DNA from 3 places in the Amycolatopsis sp. NBC_00345 genome. Region 2 is predicted to be linked to each of the others. Evidence: riboswitches for the same ligand, from Rfam matches in the RefSeq annotation. Region 2 holds a riboswitch; each other region holds the start of a gene.
The links. A riboswitch is a leader RNA that binds a small molecule or an ion and turns the genes downstream of it on or off. The one in region 2 is predicted to bind cobalamin.
Positions count from the first base shown of each region.

Region 1: another riboswitch for cobalamin. It lies ahead of metE (5-methyltetrahydropteroyltriglutamate--homocysteine S-methyltransferase); the one in region 2 lies ahead of OG943_RS05765 (CbtB domain-containing protein).
Region 3: another riboswitch for cobalamin. It lies ahead of OG943_RS34935 (hypothetical protein); the one in region 2 lies ahead of OG943_RS05765 (CbtB domain-containing protein).

Region 1 is NZ_CP107995.1:772,621-777,242, reverse strand. Features, by position in the region: gene OG943_RS03625 (ribonucleoside-diphosphate reductase subunit alpha) at 1-1,536, shown strand, start outside; gene OG943_RS03620 (ribonucleotide-diphosphate reductase subunit beta) at 1,627-2,700, shown strand; cobalamin riboswitch at 2,768-2,981, shown strand; gene metE (5-methyltetrahydropteroyltriglutamate--homocysteine S-methyltransferase) at 3,094-4,622, shown strand, end outside.
Region 2 is NZ_CP107995.1:1,254,776-1,259,397, forward strand. Features, by position in the region: gene helR (RNA polymerase recycling motor ATPase HelR) at 1-236, shown strand, start outside; gene OG943_RS05755 ((2Fe-2S)-binding protein) at 273-968, opposite strand; gene OG943_RS05760 (CbtA family protein) at 965-1,810, opposite strand; gene OG943_RS05765 (CbtB domain-containing protein) at 1,850-2,059, opposite strand; cobalamin riboswitch at 2,094-2,219, opposite strand; gene OG943_RS05770 (enoyl-CoA hydratase) at 2,361-3,137, shown strand; gene OG943_RS05775 (siderophore-interacting protein) at 3,143-3,883, opposite strand; gene OG943_RS05780 (HtaA domain-containing protein) at 3,995-4,622, opposite strand, start outside.
Region 3 is NZ_CP107995.1:7,746,553-7,751,174, reverse strand. Features, by position in the region: gene OG943_RS34950 (GNAT family N-acetyltransferase) at 1-488, opposite strand, end outside; gene OG943_RS34945 (VanZ family protein) at 670-1,326, opposite strand; gene OG943_RS34940 (Gfo/Idh/MocA family protein) at 1,585-2,481, opposite strand; cobalamin riboswitch at 2,525-2,658, shown strand; gene OG943_RS34935 (hypothetical protein) at 2,674-3,333, shown strand; gene OG943_RS34930 (CbiQ family ECF transporter T component) at 3,380-4,429, shown strand; gene OG943_RS34925 (ABC transporter ATP-binding protein) at 4,426-4,622, shown strand, end outside.

The sequences.
Region 1 (4,622 bases), 480 kb from region 2:
GAGACGCCGGACCTGCACGACCTCTACGGCAACGCGTTCGCCGAGCGTTACCGCGAGTACGAGGCCGCCGCCGAGCGCGGTGAGATCAAGGTGTTCCGCAAGCTCCGCGCGGTCGAGCTGTGGCGCCGCATGCTGACCATGCTGTTCGAGACCGGCCACCCGTGGATCACCTTCAAGGACCCGTGCAACCTGCGCTCGCCGCAGCAGCACGTCGGCGTCGTGCACTCGTCCAACCTGTGCACTGAGATCACGCTGAACACCAACGCCGAAGAGGTCGCGGTCTGCAACCTCGGCTCGGTGAACCTGCTCAAGCACGTCACCCCCGAAGGGCTCGACACCGAGCGCCTCGAGAAGACCGTGCGCACGGCCGTCCGCATGCTGGACAACGTGATCGACATCAACTTCTACACGATCCCGGAGGCGCGCCGCTCCAACCTGCGCCACCGCCCGGTGGGCCTGGGCATCATGGGCTTCCAGGACGCGCTGTTCGAGATCGGCGTGCCGTTCGCCTCCGCCGACGCGGTGAAGTTCGCCGACGTCAGCATGGAGCACGTGTCGTACTACGCGATCTCCGCGTCGACCGACCTGGCCGAGGAGCGGGGCCAGTACCAGTCGTTCGAGGGCTCGCTGTGGAGCCGCGGCATCCTGCCGATCGACTCGATGCAGCTGCTGATCGACGCGCGCCAGGGCGACGGCCTCGACGTCGACACCTCCTCGACGCTCGACTGGGCGCCGCTGCGCGAGCGGGTCAAGACCGTCGGCATGCGCAACTCCAACGTGATGGCGATCGCGCCGACCGCGACGATCTCCAACATCTCCGGGGTCGGCCAGTCGATCGAGCCGCTGTTCCAGAACCTGTTCGTCAAGTCGAACATGTCCGGCGACTTCACCGTGGTCAACCCGCACCTGGTCAAGAGCCTCAAAGCCCGCGGCCTGTGGGACGAGGTGATGGTCAGCGACCTGAAGTACTTCGACGGCAGCCTCGGCCAGATCGACCGCGTGCCGGACGACCTGAAGGCGCTCTACGCCACCGCGTTCGAGATCGAGTCGAAGTGGATCGTGGACGCCGGCTCGGTCCGGCAGAAGTGGATCGACCAGGCGCAGTCGCTGAACCTGTACATCGCGGCGCCCAGCGGCCGCAAGCTCGACGAGCTGTACCGCTACGCGTGGCACAAGGGCCTCAAGACCACGTACTACCTGCGCGCCCAGTCCGCGACGCACGTGGAGAAGAGCACCCTGCGCGGCACCGACGGCAAGCTGAACGCCGTCTCCGCCGCCGCCACCACGACCGCCCCGGCCGCTGCCGCTCCGGCCGCTGCCGCCGCTCCGTCCCCGTCGGTCGCGCCGGCGCCGTCCGCCTCGGCCGCGGTCCCGGCCGCCGCGGTCCCGGCCGCCGCGGTCCCGGCCGTGCCCGTCACGCCGCCCGCCGCGAAGCCGGAGCCCAAGGAGATGCCGAAGGTCGACGACGTCGACTTCGTCGCCACCGAAGGCGCCGCCTGCCGGATCGACGACCCCGACTGCGAAGCCTGCCAGTAGCCCCGCGGCCCTGAAGGCCACCATGAGGGCATCCAGGTCCCTCATGGTGGCCTTCAGGGCCCCCCACCGCTTTCCCCAGGAGAAACCCGAATGACCAACGTGGAGAGCACCGGCGTGACCGGCCTCGGTGAGATCGAGGTCGGCGCCGCCCGGATCAACGTCGACGACAAGCGGATGATCAACGCCCGCGCCGACGTGAACCAGCTGCTGCCGATGAAGTACCGCTGGGCGTGGGAGAAGTACCTCGCCGGCTGCAACAACCACTGGATGCCGACCGAGGTCGCCATGCAGGCCGACATCGCGCTGTGGAAGTCGCCGGACGGCCTCACCGAGGACGAGCGGCAGATGCTCAAGCGCAACCTCGGCTTCTTCGCCACGGCGGAGTCGCTGGTGGCCAACAACATCGTGCTCGCGGTGTACCGGCAGATCACCAACCCGGAGTGCCGCCAGTACCTGCTGCGCCAGGCCTTCGAGGAGGCCGTGCACACGCACACCTTCCAGTACATCTGCGAGAGCCTCGGCCTGGTCGAGGGCGAGCTGTTCAACATGTACCGCGAGGTGCCGTCCATTTCGGACAAGGACGCGTGGGCGCTGAAGTACACGCAGCACCTGGAGGACCCGGACTTCGAGACCGGGACGCCGGAGGCCGACACCGCGTTCCTGCGCGACCTGGTGGCGTTCTACGTGATCTTCGAGGGCATGTGGTTCTACACCGGCTTCGCGCAGATCCTCTCGCTCGGCCGGCGGAACAAGATGGTCGGCATCGCCGAGCAGTACCAGTACATCCTGCGCGACGAGTCGATCCACCTGAACTTCGGCATCGACTGCATCAACCAGATCAAGATCGAGAACCCGCACCTGTGGACCGAGGAGTTCCAGGCCGAGGTGCGCGGGATGCTGAAGGAGGCGTGTGAGCTGGAGGTCTCCTACGCCCGCGACACCATGCCGCGCGGCATGCTCGGCCTGTCGGCGCAGCTGTGCGAGCAGTACATGCACTTCATCACCGACCGGCGCGCGCAGCAGATCGGCCTCGCGCCCATCTTCGGCGAGACGGAGAACCCGTTCCCGTGGATGTCCGAGGCGATGGACCTGAAGAAGGAGAAGAACTTCTTCGAGACCCGCGTCATCGAGTACCAGTCGGGCGGGGCGCTGGACTGGGACTGATCCCGCCATCCGGGAATCGAGCGGGATTTGTGCCACGCTCGGCCCCGACCGCTAGGCTCGGCCACGCCACTGGTTCGCCCAGGGCGTGGCCGGGCTTTTTTCGCGGCCGCGACCGGGGCGAGGCAACAGGGAACCCGGTGTGAATCCGGGACTGCCCCCGCAGCGGTGAGTGGGAACGAAAGCCGTCACCACGACAAGTGGTACAGCACTGGGCGCGAGCCCGGGAAGCGACGGCGAGTAGGCGCGAGCACGGCGCCCACCAGTCCGAAGACCTGCCTGTGGCACGCGCGCCGTCGGCGTGCGTGAGTCCGGGCCTCGTGGGAGCAGGCGCGACCGAACACGCGGCCCCTTCGCGCGTCCGGACTCGTTCGGCGAGCTCGCGAGGAGAGAGCTGTGAACACCATCGGCACCACCATCCTGGGCAGCCCGCGCATCGGGCCGGACCGGGAGCTCAAGCGCGCCCTGGAGCGGTACTGGGCGGGCCGGATCGACGCGGCGGAGCTGCTGGCCACCGGCCGCGCGCTGCGGACCCGCGCCTGGACCGGGCACCGCGACGCCGGGCTGGACTCGATCCCGTCCGGCACCTTCTCCCACTACGACCACGTGCTCGACACCGCCGAGCTGTTCGGCGCGCTGCCGGAGCGCTTCACGGGTCTGGGGCTTTCGCCGCTGGACACCTATTTCGCGGCGGCGCGCGGGGTACAGGACGCGCCCGCGCTCGAGATGACGAAGTGGTTCGACACCAACTATCACTACCTGGTCCCGGAGCTGGGCCCGGACACGAAGTTCACGCTGACCGGCAGCAAGCCGCTCGACGAGTACCGCGAGGCCCGCGCGCTCGGCATCGAGACGCGGCCGGTGCTCGTCGGCCCGGTCACGTTCCTGCTGCTGGCGAAGGCGACCGTGCCGGGCTTCGAGCCGCTGGAGCTGCTCGACGAACTGCTCCCGGCGTACGCCGAGTTGTTGCGCCAGCTGCGCGACGAAGGCGTGGAGTGGGTCCAGCTCGACGAGCCGGCCTTCGCCGGCGACCGCACCACCGCCGAGCTGAACGCGCTGACCCGCGCGTACCACGTGCTGGCCAAGTCCGAGGACCGGCCGAAGATCCTCGTCGCCGGGTACTTCGGCGGGCTCGGGCGCGGGCTCGGTGTGCTGGCCCGCTCCCCCATCGAGGCGCTGGCCGTCGACCTGGTCACCGACGAGTCCTTTGTGGACGACGTCGCGGCCGAGGGCGCGTTGCGGGACAAGGAGGTGCTCGCGGGGGTGGTCGACGGCCGCAACGTGTGGCGCACCGACCCGGACCGCGCGCTGGAGAAGGCCCGCAAGCTGCTCGGCACGGCCGCGTCCGTGAGCGTCTCGACGTCCTGTTCGCTGCTGCACGTGCCCTACGACGTCGAGCGTGAGACGAGCCTCGACGCCCGGCTGAAGGGCTGGCTGGCGTTCGCGCGGCAGAAGGTGGACGAGGTGGTGCTGCTCGGCCGAGCGCTGCGCGAGGAGGACGTGGACCTCACCGCGGCCCGTGCGGCCGTGGCGGACCGCGCCGCGGCCACCGAGGTGACCGACCCGCGCGTGCGGGAACGGCTCGCCGCCCTGCGGCCGGAAGACGCCACGCGCCCGCCGTACGAGCAGCGCGCGGCGGCGCAACAGGCCGAGCTGGGCCTGCCGCCGTTGCCGACGACCACGATCGGCTCATTCCCGCAGACCACCGACGTCCGCAAGGCCCGCGCGGCGCTGCGCTCGGGCGAGCTGGACGAGGCCGGTTACGTCGCCGCGATGCACGCCGAGATCGAGCGCGTGGTGCGGCTGCAGGAAGAGCTGGGCCTCGACGTGCTGGTGCACGGCGAGCCGGAACGCAACGACATGGTGCAGTACTTCGCCGAGCAGCTGGACGGCTTTGCCGCCACCGAGTTCGGCTGGGTGCAGTC
Region 2 (4,622 bases):
CGGGGGTGCCGGGCACGATCCCGGCGTCGGAGACCAAGGGACTGGAGTTCGACGCGGTCCTGGTCGTGGACCCGGACCGGATCCTCGCCGACGGCCCCCGCGGCGCGGCCGAGCTGTACGTCGCGCTGACCCGCGCCACCCAGCGCCTCGGCGTCCTGCACCAAGGCCCGTTGCCGGAGGCGCTGAGCGGGCTCGCGGAGATCGGCACCGAGGCCGTGAGCCGGCGGCCGGCGTGACCGGCGAGGCCGCCCGGGTACGCGCGCCGGGCGGTCTCAGGACCGGGTGAGCACGCAGTCGCCGCAGACGGCGCCGGAGCCGGTGGGGGCGACGCGGTAGATCAGGCAGCAGCTGCGCCGCCGGAACCGGCCCTCGGCGCGGGTGCTCGTGCCGAGCAGGGGTGCGCGGTCGAGCAAGGCCGTGGCGAGCGCGTGCGCCCGCACCGTCCATTCAGGACGGTCGGTGCCCAGCATTGTGGCGGCGCCGTTCACGGCGGAGGCGACGTTGCCCCACAACACCTGGCCGGACAACGGGAACAGCCCGGTGACGAGCCGGATCGGGCCGTCGAGAACCTGCGAGGCCAGGGCGTCCACCAGTGCGTCGTCCGGAAGCGGCGGCCCGGACGGCGGCCGGACCGACAGCGGGACCGCGCCGCCGGGCACCGGCTCCCACCAGGTCCCGGCGAGGCCGAGGTCGAGCACCGTCCCGTCGCGGACGGCGAACGCGAGCGCGGGGGAGAGCAGCCGGGCCACCATGCCGAGGTGTGTCACGGACGCCGCGACCCGCCACTCGACGGCGTCGTCCGGGCGGCCGCCCGCGAGCGCGGTCCGGACGGAGGCGATGCGGGAGCCGAGCACGCTCTCGTCGGCCACCAGCTCGTCGAGCGGGCGCCACGGCGGTGTGGCCGTGGCGCCCGTGACGTGCGTGTGTACCGCGAAGAACGGGCCGAGGCCGGCGAAGTCCTCTGTCACACGGCCTGCGTGGCGGTGGTCCGGCGTTCGCGGCTGAGCAGCCGTTCGGCGAGCGGGCCGAACGACAGCCCGAGCGCGCCCCACAGGATCACCTGCGCGATGAGGGAGTAGAAGCGGAAGTCGAACAGCGTGTCGGCCGGGAAGCCCGGGTAGACGATCGCGCCGGCCGGGTTCTTCAGCGGCAGCGGGGTTTCGGTGGGCTGGACGCCGTACTCGGCCACGTTCGCCGACAGGTGCCCGAACGGCGGCAGCACGGCCATCAGGATCCCGATCACGACCACGAACGCGGCGCCCGCGATCAGGGACGCGTTCCAGATCCCCAGCCGCGGGGCGAGCCGCCGGCCGAGCCAGACTGCGGCGGCCAGGAACACCAGCGAGCCCACGACCATGATCAGGTACAGCCCGCCGCGGTCGCCGATGGTGTCCGGGTGCCCGATGGACGGCGGGTTGGCCGGGTACTTCAGGAACGGCACCAGGTACATGCCGAGGAACCCGGCGCCGGCCACCAGCAGCGCCAGGGTGCGCGGCCGCACCTTGCCGACGCGGCCGAGGCAGACGGTGTAGACGACCGTGAACAGCAGGCCCATGGCCAAGCCGAAGAGGATCATCCCGGCGCCGATGCCGACGTTGGCCTGCACGGCGCGGCTGAACAGCTCGGGGCCCTCCGACTCGGCCGGCTGCCCGGCGGCCTGGTCCAGCACGGCCTGCGCCGCGTCCCGGCCGCTCTCGTAGTCGATCGCCGCCTGGATCTGCGGTTCGGCGAAAATGCGGGCGAAGACGAACGCCAGCAGGCCCGCGAAGGCGCCGGTGAGCGCGCCGCGCAGGAGGAGCTTCTTCTCCATGTCCGGTTGTCCCGATCTTTCCGTGGTTCTGGATCAGGTTCAGTGACAGGGGAAGCCGAGGAAGTGCCGGGAGTCGTGCACGAACTCGTGGATGTGCATGTCGCTGCCGAACACCGAGGTCGCGCCCTGGTCGATGCCGATGAAGTAGTACAGCGCGAGTGCCAGCAGGGTCGCGCCGGCGAGCCAGACAACGGCCTTGGTCACGGGCAGGACGACCGGCGTCGAGGATTCGGCGGGCAGGGTGGTCATGGGGCCTCCTTCAGGGGATAACGCGTCCCACATCGGCTGGAGCGGCCCGGCGGTTCCTCGACCTGACTTGCCCGCGGCTGCAGTACAGCCACGGGCACACAGTGGCGCGACCGTGCCGGAATCTCACCGGCTTCGGGAAACCGCCGCGCCGCACGACAGTACGTCGCGGCGCGCGGGGGCGTCAATTGCCGTTGCCACCACTGGCCCCGGCTGTGCGGACGGTCACCGCCGCGGGCCTGGCGGAGTTACTCGGACTAGATATAGTCGGACGTCCTAGTGTTCTGTGGAAGGGCAGCACCAGATGAGCTACGAGACCATCACCGTCGGGCGTCCGGAGCCGCGCGTCGCGCTGATCACGCTGGACCGGCCGAAGGCGCTCAACGCGCTGAACCTCCGGGCCATGGCCGAGATCACCGCCGCGGCGGCCGAGCTGGACCACGACCCCGACGTCGGCGCGATCGTGCTCACCGGGTCGGACCGGGCGTTCGCGGCCGGGGCCGACATCAAGGAGATGGCGCCGCTGTCGTTCGCCGAGGCCCACGCGGCCGACTGGTTCGCGGGCTGGGACGCGCTGGCCCGCGTCCGCAAGCCGCTGGTCGCGGCGGTCGCCGGGTACGCGCTCGGCGGCGGCTGCGAGCTGGCGATGATGTGCGACCTGCTGATCGCGGCCGACACGGCGAAGTTCGGGCAGTCCGAGATCACCCTCGGCGTCATCCCGGGCATGGGCGGTTCGCAGCGGCTGACCCGCGCGGTCGGCAAGGCGAAGGCGATGGACCTGTGCCTCACCGGCCGCACGATGGACGCCGAGGAGGCCGAGCGCGCCGGGCTGGTGTCGCGGATCGTGCCGGCGGCGGACCTGCTCACGGAGGCGGTGGCCGTCGCCGCGAAGATCGCGAGCATGTCCGCGCCCGCGACGATGATGGCCAAGGAGGTCGTCAACCGCGCGTTCGAGACCGGGTTGGCCGAGGGGCTGCTGTTCGAGCGCCGGGTCTTCCACTCGACTTTCGCCACGCACGACCAGAAAGAGGGCATGGCCGCGTTCACCGGGAAGCGACCGCCGGAATTCCGGCACGCCTGAGCTGCTCAGCCCGCCGACCGGCCCTCGATCCAGTACGACTGGGTGAAGCTGTGGGACCGGTCGAGGCCGAGGTGGTCGCGGAAGACCGGGCGCACGGCCTTGACCAGTGACCGCTCGCCGGCCGCCCACGCGTAGCGGTCGGGGGCGGCGCTTTCGGCCGCGGTGATGGCCGCGGCGAGCGCGGCGCCTCGCTCGCCGTCCGGGGTGACCCAGGTGAACTCGGTGCCGGCGCGGGGTTCCTGTGGCAGGGCGAGGTGGTCGTCGTGGGAGTCTTCGAGGTAGACGCGGACGGCGACGGTGTCCGGCACATGCGCCAGCCAGCTGGTGATCGCGGGCAACGCGGTCGCGTCGCCGGCCAGGAGCACGGCCGTGGTGCCGTCGGGCACCGAGATCTTCGCCGGGGTGAGCGCGGCCTCGAGCTTTTCGCCGGGCTCCGCGCGGCGGGCCCACTCGCCGGCCGGGCCCGCGGTCTCGTGGAGGACGAAGTCCAGCGCGAACGTGCCGTCGCCGGGCCGGACGTCGACGAAGGTGTAGCCCCGCTGGCTCACTTCACCCTCGCCGCGCGCCGGGTTCGGCACCCACAGCCGTAGCCACAGCGTCGGGAACACGTCCAGCCCGCGCACGAACTCCGGCGCGCTGAACACGATCCGCCGGTACCACGGGGTGAAGTCCTTGATCGACACCACTTCGACCGCGTGGTTGCGCACGCCCATGAGGCGCAGCACGCCCCGTTGCCAGTTGGCCATCTGCGGTTCCTTCTTCCGGGGGGATGCGCCCCAATGTGGCGTTCGGTGCGCTCAACGCACCCAATGTGGCGTTCGGTGCGTCCAACGCAACCAACGCCACATTGGGGCGGTTCACGAGGTCTTCCGGCTCCGGCGGGTGAACAGCACCAGGCCGGTGCCGGCCAGCAGCAGGACCGCGCCCCACCACAGCGGGGCGAGGGTCGCGCCGGTGGAGGCCAGGTTGCCCGGCCGGAACGCGACGTCGGGGACCAGGTCGTTGCCCCCGCCCGTCCCGGCGCCGGTGCCGCCGGTCCCGCCCGCGGCGGGCAGCTGCGCGCAGTCCGCGGCGAGGGTCACCGCGGGCTCGTCCGCCGGCTCGCCGCCGTGGTAGAAGTCCGCGAACACGTCCGTCGGGTTGAGCACGGCCTTGATCCCGGACACGGTGAGCAGCCCGGCACCGGGTTCGTTGCGGGCCGCGGTCAGGTCGAGGGTCGCGAGCGCCACCCCCGGCCGGCTGACCGGCGGTGACGGCGCGCCCGTGCTGGTGGCGAGTTCGGCGTCCGCGTACAGCGTGCCCTTTCCTTGCGCCACCTGGATCTTCGGGTTCGCCAGGGAGAGCGTGAAGAAGTGCGCGGGGTAGCTGAAGGTGACCTTCCCGCCGAACTGCGCGGTGAACCCGCCCGCCGAGGTGTACCGCCCGGACTTCAACGCGAACCGGTAGGCGCCGGACGGGAGCCGGGAGTTCGCCACCTCGTCGACG
Region 3 (4,622 bases), 4.1 Mb from region 2:
GCCGTGTCTTCGACGAGCACAGCCCGCTCGCCGAACGCACTCGTGCTGGCCACCTCGGCGTCGGACACGTCCGGGGACTCCCCGTAGGCCACGTTCTGCGCCGAACGCAAGCCGCGCACGTCGGCCTCGGTCAGCGGAGCCCGCAGCCCGATGCCGACGGGCGCTGGGCGGTCGAGGAAGTCCTCGGGGACGCACGTCATGAGCGGGATGCGCCGTTCCAGCGCGTAACCCCGTGCGACCAGGAGTTCTTCCAGGTCCGGGGCGGCCTCGGTGAAGAACTCGAGCCGCGGCAGCAGGCCACGGCGGTGGTAGGCCGCGGTCAGTTCCGCGATCTCGGCGGCCGACGCCGTGGCGCCGTCGTCGGGGATCGCGTAGTTGAGCATCGGGTGGTCGGTGTCCCGCGCGAAGGTGGCGAGGAACGGGCCGATGCGTTCGGTTTCACGGCCGCGGGGCGCGGTCGTGCGGACGTAAGCCTGAAGGGCTGACATGAGTGGGATGAACCCTTTCGGGGTCGGAGAAGGAGCGCATGCACAGAGCACGCGCTAGGGGCGACGCAGATGAGTTCGCGTCAGGCCTGGCCTCGGCCGACGCGGGCAGCGACGGCATACATTGGCATTCCTTCGTCCGAAACGGGTTTGTCCCGAGTCTGGCACCTGGGGCAAGCGGTTTTCAGCGCCGCTCGGGATGGCCGGCCCCGGCGTAGCGCGCGTCCCAGACCGAGCGGGGCACGCGCATCCGCAGCGTCGGCGACTCGCAGACGGTCCGCCGCACCTGGCGCGGGATCGGCGGCGGCGCCGGCGGGAGGTCGAGCCAGCGCCAGCCGCGCCGGGTCAGCGCCGCGCCGATCGTGGCGCCGAGGGTGTTGAGCAGGACGTCGTCGGTGGAGCTGACGCGGCCGGAGTGGATCACGAACTGCATGGCCTCCACCAGCACGGACGCGGCCATCGCGGTCAGCGCGATCCGGCTGAGTGAGCGCAGCCGCCGCACCCGGATCGGGAGCAGCGCGCCCAGTGGGCACAGCATCAGGAGGTTGCCGATGACCTGCCAGAGCGAGCCGTCGTCGGCCAGCGCGGCGGACAGGTCGGCGCCGGGGACCAGGTCGAGGGTGCTCGTGTCGGCGTCGCCGACGGGCATCACCACCAGGAAGACCACCAGGACGCCCAGCGTCGCGGTGGAGACGTCGACGGCTGCGGTCGCGGAGGCGTGGCGGATGCCGGTTCTTCGCCGCCTCCTCGCCGTGAGCAATGGCCAGCTGATCAGCGCGTAGGGCAGCGCGATGGCCGTCAACGGGATCATCCCCCAGAAAGCGCGCAGCAGAGCACCCATGCGCTTCCCTTCTCAGAGCCCCTCTGAACTGCTTCTTCCCGCCCTCCCAAGATCAACCATCGCATTGCAAGATCCACTTGGCATGCCCAGTGGCCAGCACTATTCGGTGATCTTCCGGTGGCGCGAAACGGCTTCCCGTGGTTCGGTCGAGGCGCGGACCGTCCACAGTGGATGCTGTGGACAACCCTGTGGAAGGATTTCGGGCGCTTAGGCGAAAGCCTTATTTCACAACAGAAATTAGCGAGGACGGCCTGTGTACTACTCGGCGAGCTCGCGGGCCCGTTCGATGATCGAGGACAGGTGCAGGCCCCGCCGGACGTCGCACGGGTGAGTGGTGGTGCCGCTCGCGATCATCGCGGCGAAGTCATCCAGCAGTGCGGTGTAGGACTCCCCGGCTGTGCCCGCTTTGCGTCCGAGTGTCCGGTATCCCTGCTCGCCGTAGACGGCGATCTCGACCACGGTGGGCTGAACCGGCAGGTGCAGCGAGAGCGTCGCGGTGCTCGTCGCGCCACCCTCGTGGGCCAGCAGCAGCTGCCAGAGGTCACCCTCGGCGCGGTGGGCCGCGAGCACGTCGGTGATCCGGCCGAGTGCGGCGTCGAGCAGGTCGAACGCGTGCGGGCCGATGTCCGCGAGCGCGCCGCCCGTGGTGTCCTGGCGCCAGGCCGAAGCCGCGTACTGGCCGCCGAGCAGCGCGCCCGACAGCCAGCGGGCGCCGCCGCCGCGCCAGCCACCGGCGCGGGTGATGTCCTCGAGCCACTCGCGGGTCTGGGTGGAGAACCGCAGGGTGAGCATGACCAGCGACGCGACGTTGTTCGCGGCCACGGCGTCGGCCAGCCGCTGCGCGCCGGCCAGGTCGGCGGCGATCGGCTTCTCCAGGATCAGGTGCTTGCCCGCCTCGGCGGCCTTGACCGCCAGCTCGGCCTGCACGGCGGGCGGGACGGCGAACGCCAGCGCGTCGACCTGCGAGAACAGCTCGTCGAGGTCGTCGGTGCCGATCGCCCCGTGCGCGTCGGCCAGCTCCTTCGCGGCGCCGGCCCGGCGGGCCCAGACGGCGGCGAGCGTTGTCCCAGGATGGTCGGCCAGCCCGGGCGCGTGCACCGTGGTCGCCCACGGACCGGTTCCGACGAGTCCGACGCGCAGCTGTCCGAGTCCCACGCCCGGAAGTGTAGGTGTGTCCGCTGTCGCTTCCTGCGGGTCCCTCCGGTGGGTTAACGTCAGTGCGTTCTACGCCACGAACGGGGGAAGCCGGTGCGAGTCCGGCGCTGACCCGCAACCGTGATCGGCCTGGCCAAGGCCGTGAGCCGGATCGCCCGCCGTGGTCCGACTCGATGCGAGGTTCGTCAACCGATGTCTGTCACTTCGCTCGCCTGGGGGCGAGTTCTGGCCGCGTGCGCGCTGCTGTCCACCGTCGGCCTGGCCGGGGCCGGCCCCGCCGCCGCGACTGTGCCCGGGAAGGGCACCGCCGGCTACTGCCCGGACGCCACCGGCGTCACCGTGATCGTCGACTACCAGGACCTCGGCGGTGACACGCTCATCCGCTGCGCGCCCGGACCGCAGGAGAACGGCGTCACGGCCATGCAGAACGCGGGCCTGGACCTGGCCGGCGCCGGCAAGTACGGCCTGGCCCTGGTCTGCAAGATCGAGGGCAAGCCCGCCGACCAGTCGTGCACCGGGATGCCGCCGGAGAGCGCGTCGTGGAGCTTCTGGACCGCCACGAACGGCGGCAAGTGGGAGTCGAGCCAGGTCGGCGCGCAGGGCTGGAAGCCGCCGGCGGGCAGTTTCGAGGGCTGGTCGTTCGCGCACAACAAGGCGTTCGCGGACTACCCGCCGCCGCGGACCGCGCCCGTCCGGCAGGCGAACGCCCCGGCCCCGGCGCCGGCCGACCCGTCCGCGTCGGACAGCGGTTTCCCGTGGGGGCTGGTGATCGGCATCGTGGTGATCGTGGCGATCGCGGCCGCCGGAGTGGTGACCGGGCTGCGGCGCAGGCGTGGCGCGGACCGCTCGTGAGCCGCGCGGCCGGTCGCGGGTCCCGCTGACCGGGAACCCCCGCGCGCTGCACCCCGGCGCGTGGTGGGTGTGGGCGCTCGCGCTCGCCGTCGCCGCGAGCCGGACCACGAACCCGCTGCTGCTCGGCCTGGTGATCGCGGTGGCCGGGTTCGTGGTCGCCAACCGGCGCACGGACGCACCCTGGGCGCTCGCCTTCCGGCTGTACGCCTACATCGGCGCGGTGATCGTGGTGTCGCGCGTGCTGTTCCGGATCCTCATCGGCGGCGAGGACGGCGGGCACGTGCTGTTCACGCTGCCGACCATCCCGCTGCCCGCGGCCGCCGCGGGGATCACGCTGCTCGGCCCGACGTCGGCCGAGGAGCTGCTGGGCGGCTTCTACGACGGGCTGCGGCTCGCCGCGATCGTGCTCTGCGTCGGCGCCGCGAACGCGCTGGCGAACCCGAAACGCCTGCTCAAGGCCGTTCCCGGGGCGTTGTACGAGGTGGGCACGGCCGTCACGGTCGCGCTCTCGGTGGCGCCGCAGCTGGTGGAGAGCGTGCAGCGGGTGCGACGCGCGCGGCGGTTGCGAGCGGGACGTTCGCGCGGCTTCCGCGTCGTGAAGGGGATTTTCGTGCCGGTGCTCGCGGACGCGATGGACCGCTCGCTCCTGCTCGCCGCCGCGATGGACTCGCGGGGCTACGGGCGGCGGGGTTACCTCGCGCCGCGGGTGCGCGCGGTGATCGCGGTGTGTGTGCTCGCCGGGATGATCGGCGTCGCCGTCGGGGTGTACGGCGTGCTCGACGGGACGTCGACCTGGCTCGGCATCCCGATGCTGGCGGCCGGGCTGGTGGTGGCGGGGGCGGGGTTCGTGCTCGGCGGCCGTCGCGTCCGGCGCACGGCGTACCGGCCCGACCCGTGGCGGCTGCCTGAAACGCTGGTGGTGCTGTGCGGGGTCGGCGCGTGCGCGCTGCTGTTCGCGGCCGGGCCGTCCGGGCTGTACCCGTCCGGGCTGGAGTGGCCGTCGCTGCCGGTCCTGCCGGTGTTGTCCGTGCTGATCGGGGCGCTGCCCGCCTGGCTGGCGCCGCGTCCCGTGCCGTTGCTGGAGGTCGCCCGGTGATCGAGTTCTCCCACGTCGGGGTCACTTACGACGGTACCGCGCGGCCCGTCCTGTCCGATGTGGACCTCGTGGTGGAGGAGGGCGAGCTGTGCCTCGTCGCGGGGCGAACGGGTGTCGGCAAGTCGACTTTCCTCGGCGCGATCAACGGGCTCGTCCCGCATTTCACCGGCGGCCGGCTGACCGGGCGCGTGCG